DNA from 2 places in the Janthinobacterium pasteuri genome. Region 1 is predicted to be linked to the other one. Evidence: predicted binding sites of a transcription regulator. Region 1 holds the regulator's gene; the other holds the start of a gene.
The links. The regulator FliA, encoded in region 1, starts transcription of late flagellar genes. The targets are predictions, from matches to a motif close to CTAAAGTTTNNNNNNNNNNNGCCGNTA.
Positions count from the first base shown of each region.

Region 2: the regulator FliA is predicted to act here: its motif matches at 3,173-3,199, upstream of ACQ4WN_RS04840 (flagellar protein FliT).

Region 1 covers NZ_JBNYXS010000012.1:25,731-31,893, reverse strand. The annotation lists gene ACQ4WN_RS13815 (flagella synthesis protein FlgN) at 1-348, shown strand, start outside; gene ACQ4WN_RS13810 (hypothetical protein) at 412-1,272, opposite strand; gene ACQ4WN_RS13805 (translation initiation factor Sui1) at 1,346-1,708, opposite strand; gene motD (flagellar motor protein MotD) at 1,759-2,547, opposite strand; gene ACQ4WN_RS13795 (flagellar motor protein) at 2,553-3,299, opposite strand; gene ACQ4WN_RS13790 (RNA polymerase sigma factor FliA) at 3,281-4,012, opposite strand; gene ACQ4WN_RS13785 (MinD/ParA family ATP-binding protein) at 4,057-4,920, opposite strand; gene flhF (flagellar biosynthesis GTPase FlhF) at 4,913-6,163, opposite strand, start outside.
Region 2 covers NZ_JBNYXS010000003.1:120,549-126,711, reverse strand. The annotation lists gene fumC (class II fumarate hydratase) at 1-1,103, opposite strand, end outside; gene ACQ4WN_RS04845 (type IV pilus assembly protein FimV) at 1,275-2,411, shown strand; gene ACQ4WN_RS04840 (flagellar protein FliT) at 2,833-3,129, opposite strand; gene ACQ4WN_RS04835 (HDOD domain-containing protein) at 3,306-4,133, opposite strand; gene ACQ4WN_RS04830 (M13 family metallopeptidase) at 4,285-6,163, shown strand, end outside.

The sequences.
Region 1 (6,163 bases):
GAGCTCACGGCGCGCAAGACGGCACTCGTAGGACAATTGAGCCAGCTGGCGGCGCAACGCCACCAGGCGCTGGCGGCAGCCGGTTTCACGGCCGCCGAGGCGGGCATGGAAGACTGGCTGGTCGGCGCCAGCGAAGCCGAAGCGGCATCCCTGTGGAAAGCCCTGCTCGAGACCACGCGCGAAGCCAAGGAGCAAAACCGGCTGAACAGCCTGCTGGTCAACAAGCACATGCTGCACACACAAGGCGCCCTGAACGCCATGCGCCCCACGGCTCAGAGCGGCAACTTCTACGGCCCCAGCGGCCAACCGATGACGAACACGGCCAGCCGGCGCGTCGTGATCGGCTAATTTCCCTTCTTATTTCCCTTATTTGACAGATCCCCCCCGGCAAGGCGCAGCGGCCTTGCCAGCTCATCCGTGCGCGGGACGCCCCGTGTGCTGGCGAAATTTCGCCGCGATGGCTTGGCCCTTCGCTGCGGCGGCAGCCTGCTGCACCGGCGTCAGTTCAGCCTGCAGCCAGTGCCAGTATTCATCCTGGTAGGGATTGGTGACGCCGGGCGCCAGGATGTCGTCGTAGACGAGGCGCAGGGCCAGCAGGTAGCCATACGCTTGCGGCGCATCCTTCTGCACCACCTCGCCATCGCGCAGATACGCCATCATCAGGGTAGCCACGCTGGAAAGTTCCGCCTCGTCCGCCTGCGCCGTCAGCTGGGCGATGGCTTGCCGCTTCCATGCCTGCACCAGCGGATCGTCGGGACGGTTGCGCAGCGCGCTGCGGTCGCCGAACGGGCCTTCCGACAGGAACAGCGTGGCAGCACCCGGCACGCCCGCCTTCGCGGCAGTGGCCAGATAGCCGAGGCGGTCGTCGCGCTGGCGCTGCGTCAGGCCCGCGCACAGCTGCTGCTGGGCGGCTTTTTCTTCCGCCGTCATCTCGCGTCCCAGCTCGAATTCCAGCCCCGGCAAGCGGCTTTCGCGTTGAAAAACGATGCAGTCGTCGATCAGATTGAAGGCCGCATACGCGTCTTCCGCCCTGCCGCTGGCACCCAGGCGTTCGAGCCGCAGCGCCAGGGACACGACAACGGGCGCGGCATCGGCGACCGGGCTGGCATCGATATTCAAATACGATTCCAGGCTGCGTCCCGCTGGCCCGCTGGCGGCAGCGGTGGCAGCAACTGCGGGCGCGCCGCCGTCGGATGCGGGCCAGTACGCCAGCGCCAGCGCTGCCGCGATGGCAGCGGCGATGGCGATGCCGGTAAGTTTGATATTCATCATGAAGTGGCGCGCGTGGACTGAAAACGCACGTTACCACAGGCGCGCGGCACAGTGCCGCACGCACGCGAGCCGGCTAGCCGCCGGCCTTTTTCGGCTGGTGACCCAGCTTGGCCAGCGCGGCCATCACCGTCTCTACATGGTCGCCCTGCACTTCGATCACGCCATCCTTGACGGTGCCACCCGAGCCGCACTGCGTGCGCAGCTGCTTGCCCAGCAGGGCCAGCGCGATGGCGTCCAGCGGCAAGCCCTTCACCACGGTGACGCTCTTGCCGCCGCGTCCCTTGGTCTGGCGCGACACGCGCACCACGCCGTCACCCGCAGGCGCCGCCTTGGCTTGCGCCTTGCACGCGCATTGCGCCAATGGCTGGCGGCATGCGGGACACATGCGGCCCGTTTCGGTGGAATAGACGAGACCGCCCAGGGAACTGCTTTTCATGATCGAGAGATAAAAAGGGAGAAGGCCGCGATTGTACCAAGCAACGGAGTTCAGTTAGCCGGTACCGGCGCAGGTGCAACAGGCGCCGTCGGCACTTCCGTCACCGTTTCCGGGATGCCGGATAAAATCGTCACGGCGACCCTGCGGTTGCGCGCGCGCCCTTCCGGCGTGGCGTTCGGCGCCACGGGGATGTTGTCGGCGTGGCCCACGGCCGTCAGGCGCGACGCTTGCACGCCGCTGGCGATGAACAGGCGCACCACGGCGCTGGCGCGCGCGGCAGACAATTCCCAGTTCGAGGCAAAGGCCGAATTGCTGATCGGCTGGACATCCGTATGCCCTTCCACCTGCACGTCGTGCGTGTCGTCCTTGAGCAGCACGGCGACGGCGCGCAAGGCCTGGTCCGATTCCGCCGTCAGGCGCGCCGCGCCCGGGTCGAACAGCACGCTGGCATTGATTTCCACGCTCACGCCGCGGCTCGTCTGCGTGACCCGCACTTTTCCTTCCTTGACCAGCGGCGCCAGGGTGGATGTCAGGTCCTGCGCCAGGCGCGTCATGTGTTCGCGCTCGCGGCGGATGGCTTCCGTGCGGCGTTTCAGGGCGGGATTCGGCAGCGGGATCGCTTGCGGTGCTTCCATGATGATGGGCGGCGCGCCCTTTTCCAGACTGAAAGCCTGGCCGATGGCATTCTGGAAGACGCGGTATTTGCCCTCGTTGACTTGCGAAATCGCATACATCACGACGAAAAAGGCGAACAGCAAAGTGATGAAGTCGGCGTACGAGATCAGCCAGCGGTCCTGGTTGTCCGGTTCCTCGTCATACTTCCTGCGCGCGCGCCGCATCATGCTCAGTGCTCGTGCAGCAGGCTGGCCACGCGCTCTTCGATGATGCGCGTATGGTCGCCCGTGGCGATGTCGTACAGCACGGCGGCCGTGATTTCATATTGCAGCACGCGGCGCGAGACGATGGCCTTGAGTTTATTGGCCACCGGCAAGAACAACAGATTGGCCAGGCCCACGCCATAAATCGTCGAGACAAAGGCGACGGCGATGCCGCTACCTAATTTACTCGGGTCGGTGAGGTTTTCCATGACGTGGATCAGGCCCAGTACGGCGCCCAGAATACCGATGGTGGGCGAATAGCCGGCCGCCGATTCCCACACCTTGACGGCCTGGCGCTCAGCCATTTCATAGGCGGAGATTTCCACGTCGAGCAGCTGGCGCAGCTTGTCGGGGGCGATGCCGTCGACGATCATGCGCAAGCCCTTGGCGTTGAAGCGGTCGGCCGTGTTTTCCATCAGGCGCTCGAGCGCCAGCGGGCCGTCGCGGCGCGCCGTCAAACTCCATTGCCCGATGTCGCGCGCCAGCGCGGCGCGCGTGTCGGCCGGCGGCAGGAACACCCAGCGCAGCATTTCCAGGCCGCGCACAAAGGTGCGCAGCCGCGTTTGCAGCAGCACGGCGCCGAAGGTGCCAATGACCACGATGGCAAAGGCGGCCGGCTGCAGCAGGGAGGCCATCTTGCCGCCTTCCAGTGCCTGGCCGACCAGCAGGCCCGCCAGCGCCAGCGCCAGCCCGATTACGCTGGACCAGTCCACGCCAGCTCCCTCAAGGTTGCGCGCAGGCGCGCGACGGCCTGGGTATGCAGCTGCGAGACGCGCGATTCGGACACGCCCATCACCGCGCCGATCTCCTTCAGATTCAGCTCTTCTTCGTAATACAGGCCCATGAGCATTTTCTCGCGTGGCGGCAGCGCGTCGATGGCATCGATCACGGATTGCCGGAAATCGGTATCAAGCAGGGATCGCAAGGGGTCGCTGTCCTCGTCCACGCAATGGCGGTCGAGAAAGCTGTCATTGCCGTCCGGGTCATGAAAGTCTTCGTAGTACAGCAACTGGTGGCCGCCGCCGTCGCCCAGCATTTCCTGGTAGTCGGACAGCGACATCTTCAGCAATTTCGCCACTTCCGACTCCGTCGGCGGGTGGCCCAGGCGCTGCTGCAGGGTGCTCATCGCCTCTTCGATCTTGCGCATGTTCTGGCGCATGCTGCGCGGCAGCCAGTCGCTGGTGCGCAATTCGTCGAGCATGGCGCCGCGGATGCGCAGCACGGCATACGTCTCGAACTGCGCGCCATGCGTCTCTTCATAGCGGCTGATGGCGTCGAGCAGGCCGATCATGCCGGCCTGGATCAGGTCATCGACCTCGACCGAAGGCGGCAATTTCGCCTTCATATGGTGCGCCAGACGCTTCACCAGCGGAATGTGCTCCGTCAGCAAATAGTCCTTGTTCGATTTCCCTTTGACCGTGTACATAGGCTGCTTATTGTTTTAACTGCTATCGTGTGCTGATGATGGAATCAGGCGCTGAACTGCTGCAAGCTCCCCGTCTGATACAAGGTGCCACCGAGCACCGGCGCCGCCGAACGGGCCAGCCGCTCGGCCAGTCCGCGAAACGCCACCGAGGCCCCCGCCAGCGGAAAGGCATCGACCACGCTGCGGCCCAGCCGCGCCGCACGGTGCAGATACTCATCGGCAGGCACCGACCCCATCGAAGTCAGTTTCACGGCCAGGTAGCGGCTCGCCGCTTGCGCCATATTATCGTATACCACTTTTGCCTCGGATTCGGAAGCGCCGGTGACCAGAATGCCAAAAGGACGGCGTCCCAGTTCCTGGCTCAGGCGCTTGATCAGGCAGTACGCGGCCTTGATCGAGGTGGCGCTGGTCGAGACTTGCACCACGATATCGGACGAAGCCATCAGCGGCACGGGGAAGCAATCGCCCTCGTCGGCCACGACGCCGTCGACCAGCACGATGCCGCTCTGGCGCGCCAGCACTTCGAAGGTCTTGCCCAGGCGGCGCAATTCTTCCTCGCCCGCATAGTCCATGCTATCCATCAAATGGTTGCGCGCGCCCAGGCTGGCCACGCCGAAGCCTTGCGGCACCTGGTGGATGACCTGGTTCAACGCGCACTGCTGGCGCGCCACGTCGCGCAGGCTGGCGCCGTGCGCCAGTCCCAGGCGCGCAGCGACGCCATCGCTGCCGCCACTGGCGTCGAGCAGCAGCACGTCATTGCCGCCGTAGGCCAGCGAGGCGCCCAGGTTGACCAGCATGGCGCCCTTGTCATCTTGCGGCGTGGCCGATAAAAATGTCATCACGCGCGGCTGCGGGCCGGCCAGCATGCGGCGCAAGCCCTCGGCCTGGTCGAAATCGAAATTAGCCAAGGTGCACCCCGCGCGCTTCATTGTTGCGGGCAGCCGCCTGCGCCATCAGCAACGGCAGTTCGGCATCGGAAAACTGCGTCGCCGCCGCATCGCGCTTGAGCTTGAAGGCGCGGTCGATCAGGTAGCCGCGGTCGGCCAGGTACAAATCTTCCGGCACGCGCTGGCCGTTCGACACATAAAACAGGTTCAGCTTCTGGCGGATCACCACGTCGAGCACATTGCCGATCGAAGCCGCTTCATCGAGCTTGGTCATGATGCAGCCGGCCAGGCCGCTGCCCTGGTAGGCGCGCACCACTTCATTGAGGGTTTCCTGCGTCGCCGTGGAATTCAGGCACAGCAGGCGTTTCACATCGGCGCCGGCGCCCGACAACATGGCCACCTGTTCCGTGACCATCTGGTCGCGCTGGCTCACGCCCACCGTATCGATCAGCACCGTGTGCTTGTTCTTCAATTCCTTCAGGGCGATGCGCAAGTCCGCTTCATCTTTCACCGAATGCACCATCACGCCGAGGATCTTGCCGTAGATGCGCAGCTGTTCATGCGCGCCGATACGATAGGCGTCCGTGGTGATCAGGGCCAGCTTTTCAGGGCCATGGCGCATCACGCAGCGGGCCGCCAGCTTGGCCGTGCTGGTGGTCTTGCCGACGCCGGTCGGGCCCACCAGGGCAAACACGCCGCCCTGCTCCAGCATGGCGTCTTCATTGGCCACCGTATTCAGGTTACGGCTGAGGACGGTCTTGATCCAGCGCATGCTTTGCGCGCCATCGAGGCCGGCGGGCAGCTTGTCGATCAGGTAGCGCGCCAGGCTGGCCGAAAAACCGGCGGCCAGCATTTCGCGCAGCACCACGGCTTTTTGCGGCTCGCGCTGCTGCGTCGAGCCCCACGAGATTTCCGCCAGCTGGGTTTCCATCATGCCGCGCATGGCGCGGATTTCATTCATCATGCCGCTCATCTCGGCGGCGGCGTTCTCTTTGACGTGCGCCAGCGCGCTGGCCATCATCTGCTGCATGCGGGCCATGTCCACTGGCTCGGAAGAAGCCTGGCGCGGCGCGGCCGCGCGTAGCGCAGCCGGGCGCTGGGCCGGGGCGGCCGGACGCTGCGGCGTGGCGAACTGGGTCTGCAACTGGGGACGGGGCTGGGCCATTTCGGACGCGGCCGGCGGCGAGGCCAGCGAAGCGGCATCGTCATTGGCCAGCGCGAGGATTTCCACCACGCCATCGGCCTGGCGGTTCGACAGGATCAC
Region 2 (6,163 bases), on a different contig from region 1:
AAGTTGTGCGCAATCAAGGGTTTGAAGACGTTCAGCTCGAAATTGCCCGAGGCGCCGCCCACCGTGATGGCGACATCGTTGCCGAACACCTGGCAGCACAGCATGGTCAGTGCTTCGCACTGGGTGGGATTGACCTTGCCCGGCATGATGGAGCTGCCCGGCTCGTTTTCAGGGATCGTGATTTCACCGAGGCCGGAACGGGGGCCGGACGCCATCCAGCGCACGTCGTTGGCAATTTTCATCAGGGCCGTGGCCAGGGTTTTCAGCGCGCCATGGGCGGCCACCAAGGCATCGTGGGCGGCCAGGGCGGCAAACTTGTTGCTGGCCGTCTCGAACGGCTGGCCCGTCAGGCGCGCCAGTTCAAGCGCGATGCGGCCGGCAAATTCCACGTGGGCATTCAATCCCGTGCCCACGGCCGTGCCGCCGGCGGCCAGTTGCAGCAGCGGCGGCAAGGATGCCGTGATGATGTGCCCGGCAAAGTCCAGCTGCGCCACATAGCCGGAAAATTCCTGGCCCAGGGTCAAGGGCGTGGCATCCTGCAAATGCGTGCGGCCGATCTTGACGATGTCGGCAAATTCCGTGGCCTTGGCGTCCAGCGTGGCGCGCAGCTGGCGCAGGGGCGGCAAGACCGTGTTTGCGACGGCCAGGGCAGCTGCCACATGAATGGCGGTCGGAAAGATGTCGTTCGAGGACTGGCCCAGGTTGACGTCGTCGTTCGGGTGCAGCAGGCGCTCGGCGCCGCGCAAGCCGCCGATCAGTTCGGAACCGCGGTTGGCCAGCACTTCATTCATGTTCATATTGCTTTGCGTGCCGGAGCCCGTCTGCCAGACGGCCAGCGGGAATTCTGCGTCATGCTTGCCAGCCAGCACTTCGTCGGCTGCCTGCGTGATGGCGATGGCTTTCTTGCCATCCAGTAATCCCAAGTCCAGGTTGACGTGGGCGGCCGCGCGCTTGACGGTGGCCAGGGCGGCGATCAGTTCGGGCGGCATCTTTTCCGTGGAGATATGGAAGTGCTCAAGTGAGCGCTGCGTTTGCGCTCCCCAAAGCCGGTCGGCGGGTACGTCGATCGGGCCGAAACTGTCGCGTTCGATTCTGCTACTCATGGCATCCCTTTCATCGATGGAGGTAAAACGAGTGTACTCCAGACGTCAAAAAGGCACAGGATGATGCTGTATTGCATCATTATTGCCATGGCCCATCTATATTTTTGCGATTTCCTGCCGTTAAAGACAGGCGAGTTCCCATTTTTATCTTGTTATCAAAGCGATCAGTCCATGCAAAGCAGCATTGTTTCCCGTTGGTCCCTGATCGCGTGCGCCGCCGCCAGCCTGGCCTTGTCGCCCGTCATGGCGGCCGAACTGGGCGAGATGGCGGTGCTGTCGCACGTGGGCCAGCCCTTGCTGGCCGAGATCGAACTGACGGCCCTGGCGCCCGAGGAAGCCAGTGGCGTGGCCGTGCGCCTGGCCTCGCCTGATGTGTACCGGGGCGGCGGCATCGGCATGGACCCGGCCCTGCAAACCTTGACGATCAGCCCGCTGGAGCGGGGTGGGCGGCACTATGTGCGCGTGACCACCCGGCAAGCGATCCAGGCCGGTCATGTGCATTTGTATTTATTATTGGGCAATGGCAGTGGCGCCATCGTGCGCCTCGGTACGCTGTGGCTGACGCCGGTACCGCCCGCCGCCGTCGCCGCCAGTGCGCCAGTCAGGCCCGCCATTCCGGCGCCTGTGCCGCTGGCGCAGCCACTGCCGTTGCCGCAGCCGCGCGCTGTGCCCGGTGCGCCGCCGCCCGATGCCGCCGCGCTGGCGGCTCGTGCGCGCGCCGAGGGCCTCGTGCGCCCCGCGCGAGTGCCGCCGCCCGCCGCGACCATGCCGGCTGCCCCTGCGTTGCGCCCGCCGCCGTTACGCCGCGCCATCGCGCCTGTGGCCGCTTGCGCGCCGCAGGCGGATGCCGGGCTGGCGGAAGCGTGCGTGGCGCTGGGCCAGAAAAACGTGGCCCTGAATGAAAAGCTCGGTGAATTGGAAGGCAAGATCGGCGTCTTGCAACAGGCGCTGGCGCTGCCCGTCGCTGCGACCGCTGCCATTGCGCCTGCCGCAGCGCCAGTCGTGACGGAAGTGCCCCATGCCAAGCCCAAGCCCCTGCATGCGGCGCCAGCGGCTGACAAGGAAAAGAAAGCGGGCGGCAACGGCTTGCTGTGGCTGGGTGTGGGCACCCTGATCTTCCTGTTGCTGACGGCGCTCATCGTGTATGTCGTGCGCAAGCGCAAGCAAGCGGCGGGGCCGGGCGCGCCCTCGAAATACTGGGTCTTGCTGCGCAAGCCATTTGGCCGCAAGAAGAAGGATGTGCCGGTGCTGACGGAAGCGCTGGAGGAGGAAGCGGCCGAGCCGGAACCGGAGCCGTTCTCGCGTTAATGCTGCTGCAAGGCCGCGCTAAAAATTTGATGCAAGAAAAGATATTTAAAAAAGACAGAAAGTGCCTGTCTATCGTGTTGCTTATTTTTTAAAGATGGTGATATGATTAATGCAGTGGACTTGCTCTACGACAAAACAGTCCCAGCCTGTCGCAGTCACCAACGATAGTGTGGCGCGGCAAACAGGTGTAGCGTTGCATAAACGCCTGGGTCTGGAAGCGGTTTGCGATGCCGACGATGTGCTCGCGAACGCCGGATGCAACCGGCAGCGAGGCGACGCCAGGAGATACCTGGGGCTCGCCTTCCAAATTCCCCCTCTTTTCTTCCTGAGCGCCGCCAATGCCGCGCTGCCTGGCACGGCGGCAGACGTAAAAAAAGCACCCGCGGGTGGTGTTTCTGGTGCTGCAAGCTTGCTTATTGACTTACATGTGGGCGCGCGATCCTGGCATGGCATTCGACAGCTGCGTCATCCACGGTTCCGTGATGGCGCGGATTTCGCGGTCATTGGCCAGGATTTGCTTGAGTAAATCGATCTTGCGCAGGCGCGAGGCGCCAGCCAGGGCAGGTACGCTGCCCGTCATGGTCGTGCTGGCGGCGCTGGCGCACTGGTTTTCCAGGGTATCCAAGCCATCCCAGTCGCTCGAACGTGCGGCCACAACCATTTTATTGGTCATTCCTGCAATATTTTCATACATCGAGAGAACGTCGTTGGAGGTCATGAGCACACCCGTAACTAGTGAATGGATTACCGCTTGTCTAGATTAACGGCGTGCTGATCGGGAACTTGAGGGTGTTTTTGAAAAAAAGTGAAAATAATTAGATGATTTTTTGCCGGTCGCCGGCATCGCCCGCAAACCCGCATGGTTGCTGGAAGCGACGATGCCGGCACCTGCCACTATTTAACGAGTTCTTCCAGTCCCGCGCTCAGTTCGGCAGGCGGCGGCATCCTGTCCACCAGTACCGAGGGCGGCAAGCTCAGCGCTTCGGCCACGTCGTTGGGGTAACAGGCGATGATTTCCTCATTGCTCAACTGGTTTTCATCGATGCGCGCGCGCCAGGCGGCCAGGTGCACGATGGCGGCCAGCCGGTTCAAAGGCACCTTGGCCAGCGGGTCGGGAAAGGCGGCGATGGCATCGGCAAAGGTACTGGGAAACTTCCAGCGGCGCGTCAGCTCGGCGCCCACGTGCGCATAGTCATAGCCCAGCGACACCCGTTCCGCGTCGAGCCGGCGCGCATCGAGCGGCGGCGCGATCTTGTCGAGCTGCATGGCTTGCTCGGGCATGGCGGCATGGATCACCAGTTGGCCGATCGCATGCATCATGCCGATGGTGAATGCCAGGTCCTGGTTGTCGCCCGTCTGCCTGGCGATCCAGCGGGCCGATACTGCGCTGTGCAGGCTGTAGCGCCAGAACTGCGGCAGATTCAGGCCGGGTACGGCCTTGTATCCGCTGACCAGGCCCGAGCTGATGACGAGGGTGCGCACGGTAACAAAACCGAGCATCAGCACGGCGTCTTCGACCGTGCCGACGCTGCGTGAAACGTGGTAATGGGCCGAGTTGGCCAAGCGCAGCAGCTTGGCGCTCAGCACCGGGTCCGCACCCAACTGGCGCGCGATGTCTTCGATGGCAATGGCGGGGTTGTCGAAACTGCGTACCAGTTCATCGACGATCCTCGGGGCGGTAGGCAGGGCGTGGGGTTGCTGGAACAGCGCTTCCAGTTGCATGGCAATCTCCTTGGCGTGCACGCGGCACGGGGTCGTGCAACTATATGCCGATTTTTTGTGCGTATGCAAAAAAGTTAGGGGACGGTTTTTTGGCCCGAAAAAGGTCTGATTTCAGGCTATGATTTTGGCTATTTTCATCGAAAGGATCGCCATGCACGGTTTGCGTTTTCCCTGGTCCCTGACGCCAGTTCAGGCTGCCATCGCCATCGCCCTGGCCGGCGCCACTCTGGTCTATTTACCGGCCCAGGCGCATGGCCAGCAGGCGGCCGCCAGCGCCTCTGTCCCTGCTGCCGCCACGGCCTTGCCCGGCGACGACTTCTATGACTACGTGAATGGCGACTGGCTGCGCAGCACGGAGATTCCCGCCGACCGCAGCAGCTGGGGCTCGTTCGCCATGCTCTCCAACGCGACCAACGAGCGCATCATCGGCCTCGTCGAAGGCCTGGCGGCGGCGCCACAGACGGACGCGGCAGCGCGTCAGGTCAGCGATTTTTACCGTTCCTGGATGGACGAACCGGCTATCGAAGCGAAAGGCTGGGCGCCGATCAAGCCCTTGTTGACAAAGATTAATGGCATCCGCGACCAGGCGGGACTGGCCCGTGCGCTGGGCGAGAGCCTGCGCGCCGATGTCGACCCGCTCAATGCCACCAATTTTTATACGGAAAACCTGTTCGGCCTGTGGGTGGCGCAAGACTTGAACGACACCACGCGCAATGTGGCCTATTTGCTGCAGGGCGGGCTGGGCTTGCCCGACCGCGCGTTTTACCAGGCCGACAGCGCGCGCATGCAGGGCTTGCGCACGGGCTACCAGGCGCATATTGCCGCCATGCTCAAGCAGGCCGGCTACAGCGATGCGCCAGCGCGCGCCGCGCGCGTGTTTGCGCTGGAGCAGCAGATTGCCGCCAGTCACGCCAGCCGCGAGGATTCGGCCGATGTCGCCAAGGGCAACAACGCGTGGCGTGCCGCCGACTTTGCCAGCAAGGCGCCAGGCCTGGACTGGAAAGCCTTTTTCCAGGCGGCAGGGCTGGGCAGGCAGACAGATTTCATCGTCTGGCACCCGACGGCCATGACGGGCAGCGCCGCGCTGGTGGCGAGCGTGCCGCTGGCCACCTGGAAGGATTTCCTCGCCTTCCACGCGATCAACCATTTCAGCACGACCTTGCCGAAGGCGGCCGCCGACCAGCGCTTCGCCTTCTATGGCAGCGCCCTGAGCGGTACGCCGCAGCAGTCGCCGCGCAGCAAGCGCGCGCTGGCCGCGACGAATGCGGCCCTGAGCGACGCCGTCGGCAAGCTGTACGTGGAGCGCTATTTCCCGCCGGAATCGAAAGCCCGCGTGCAGGACATGGTGAGCAATATCGTCGCCGCCTTCTCGCGCCGCATCGACAAGCTGGACTGGATGGCGCCGGCCACCAAGGCGCAGGCGCAGGAAAAACTCAAGACCTTGTATGTGGGCGTCGGCTACCCGGAACGCTGGGCCAGCTATGCGGGCTTGCGCGTGGTGCGCGGCGACGCGCTGGGCAATGTGCAGCGGGCGGAACAGTTTCATTACCAGCAGGAGCTGGCCAAGCTGGGCCAGTCGCCTGACCGCAAGGCCTGGGCCATGCCGGCGCAGCTGGTCAACGCCGTCAACCTGCCGCTGCAAAATGCGCTGAACTTCCCCGCCGCCATCCTGCAGCCGCCGTTCTTCGACCCGCAAGCGTCCGATGCGGCCAACTATGGCGGCATCGGCGCCACCATCGGCCACGAGATCAGCCACAGCTTCGATGACCAGGGCGCGCAGTTCGATGCCCAGGGCAAGCTGCGCGACTGGTGGACGCCGGCCGATCTGGCGCATTTCCAGGCGGCGTCCCAGCAACTGGTGGCGCAGTTCGCGGCTTATAAACCATTTCCCGATCTGGCCGTGAATGGCCAGCTGACCCTGAGCGAAAACCTGGCCGACCTGGCTGGCGTGGCCGCCGCGCATGACGCATTCACCCTGTCGCAGCAGGGCAAACCTGCGCAGGCGGGCGCGGACCGTGATTTCTTCACCG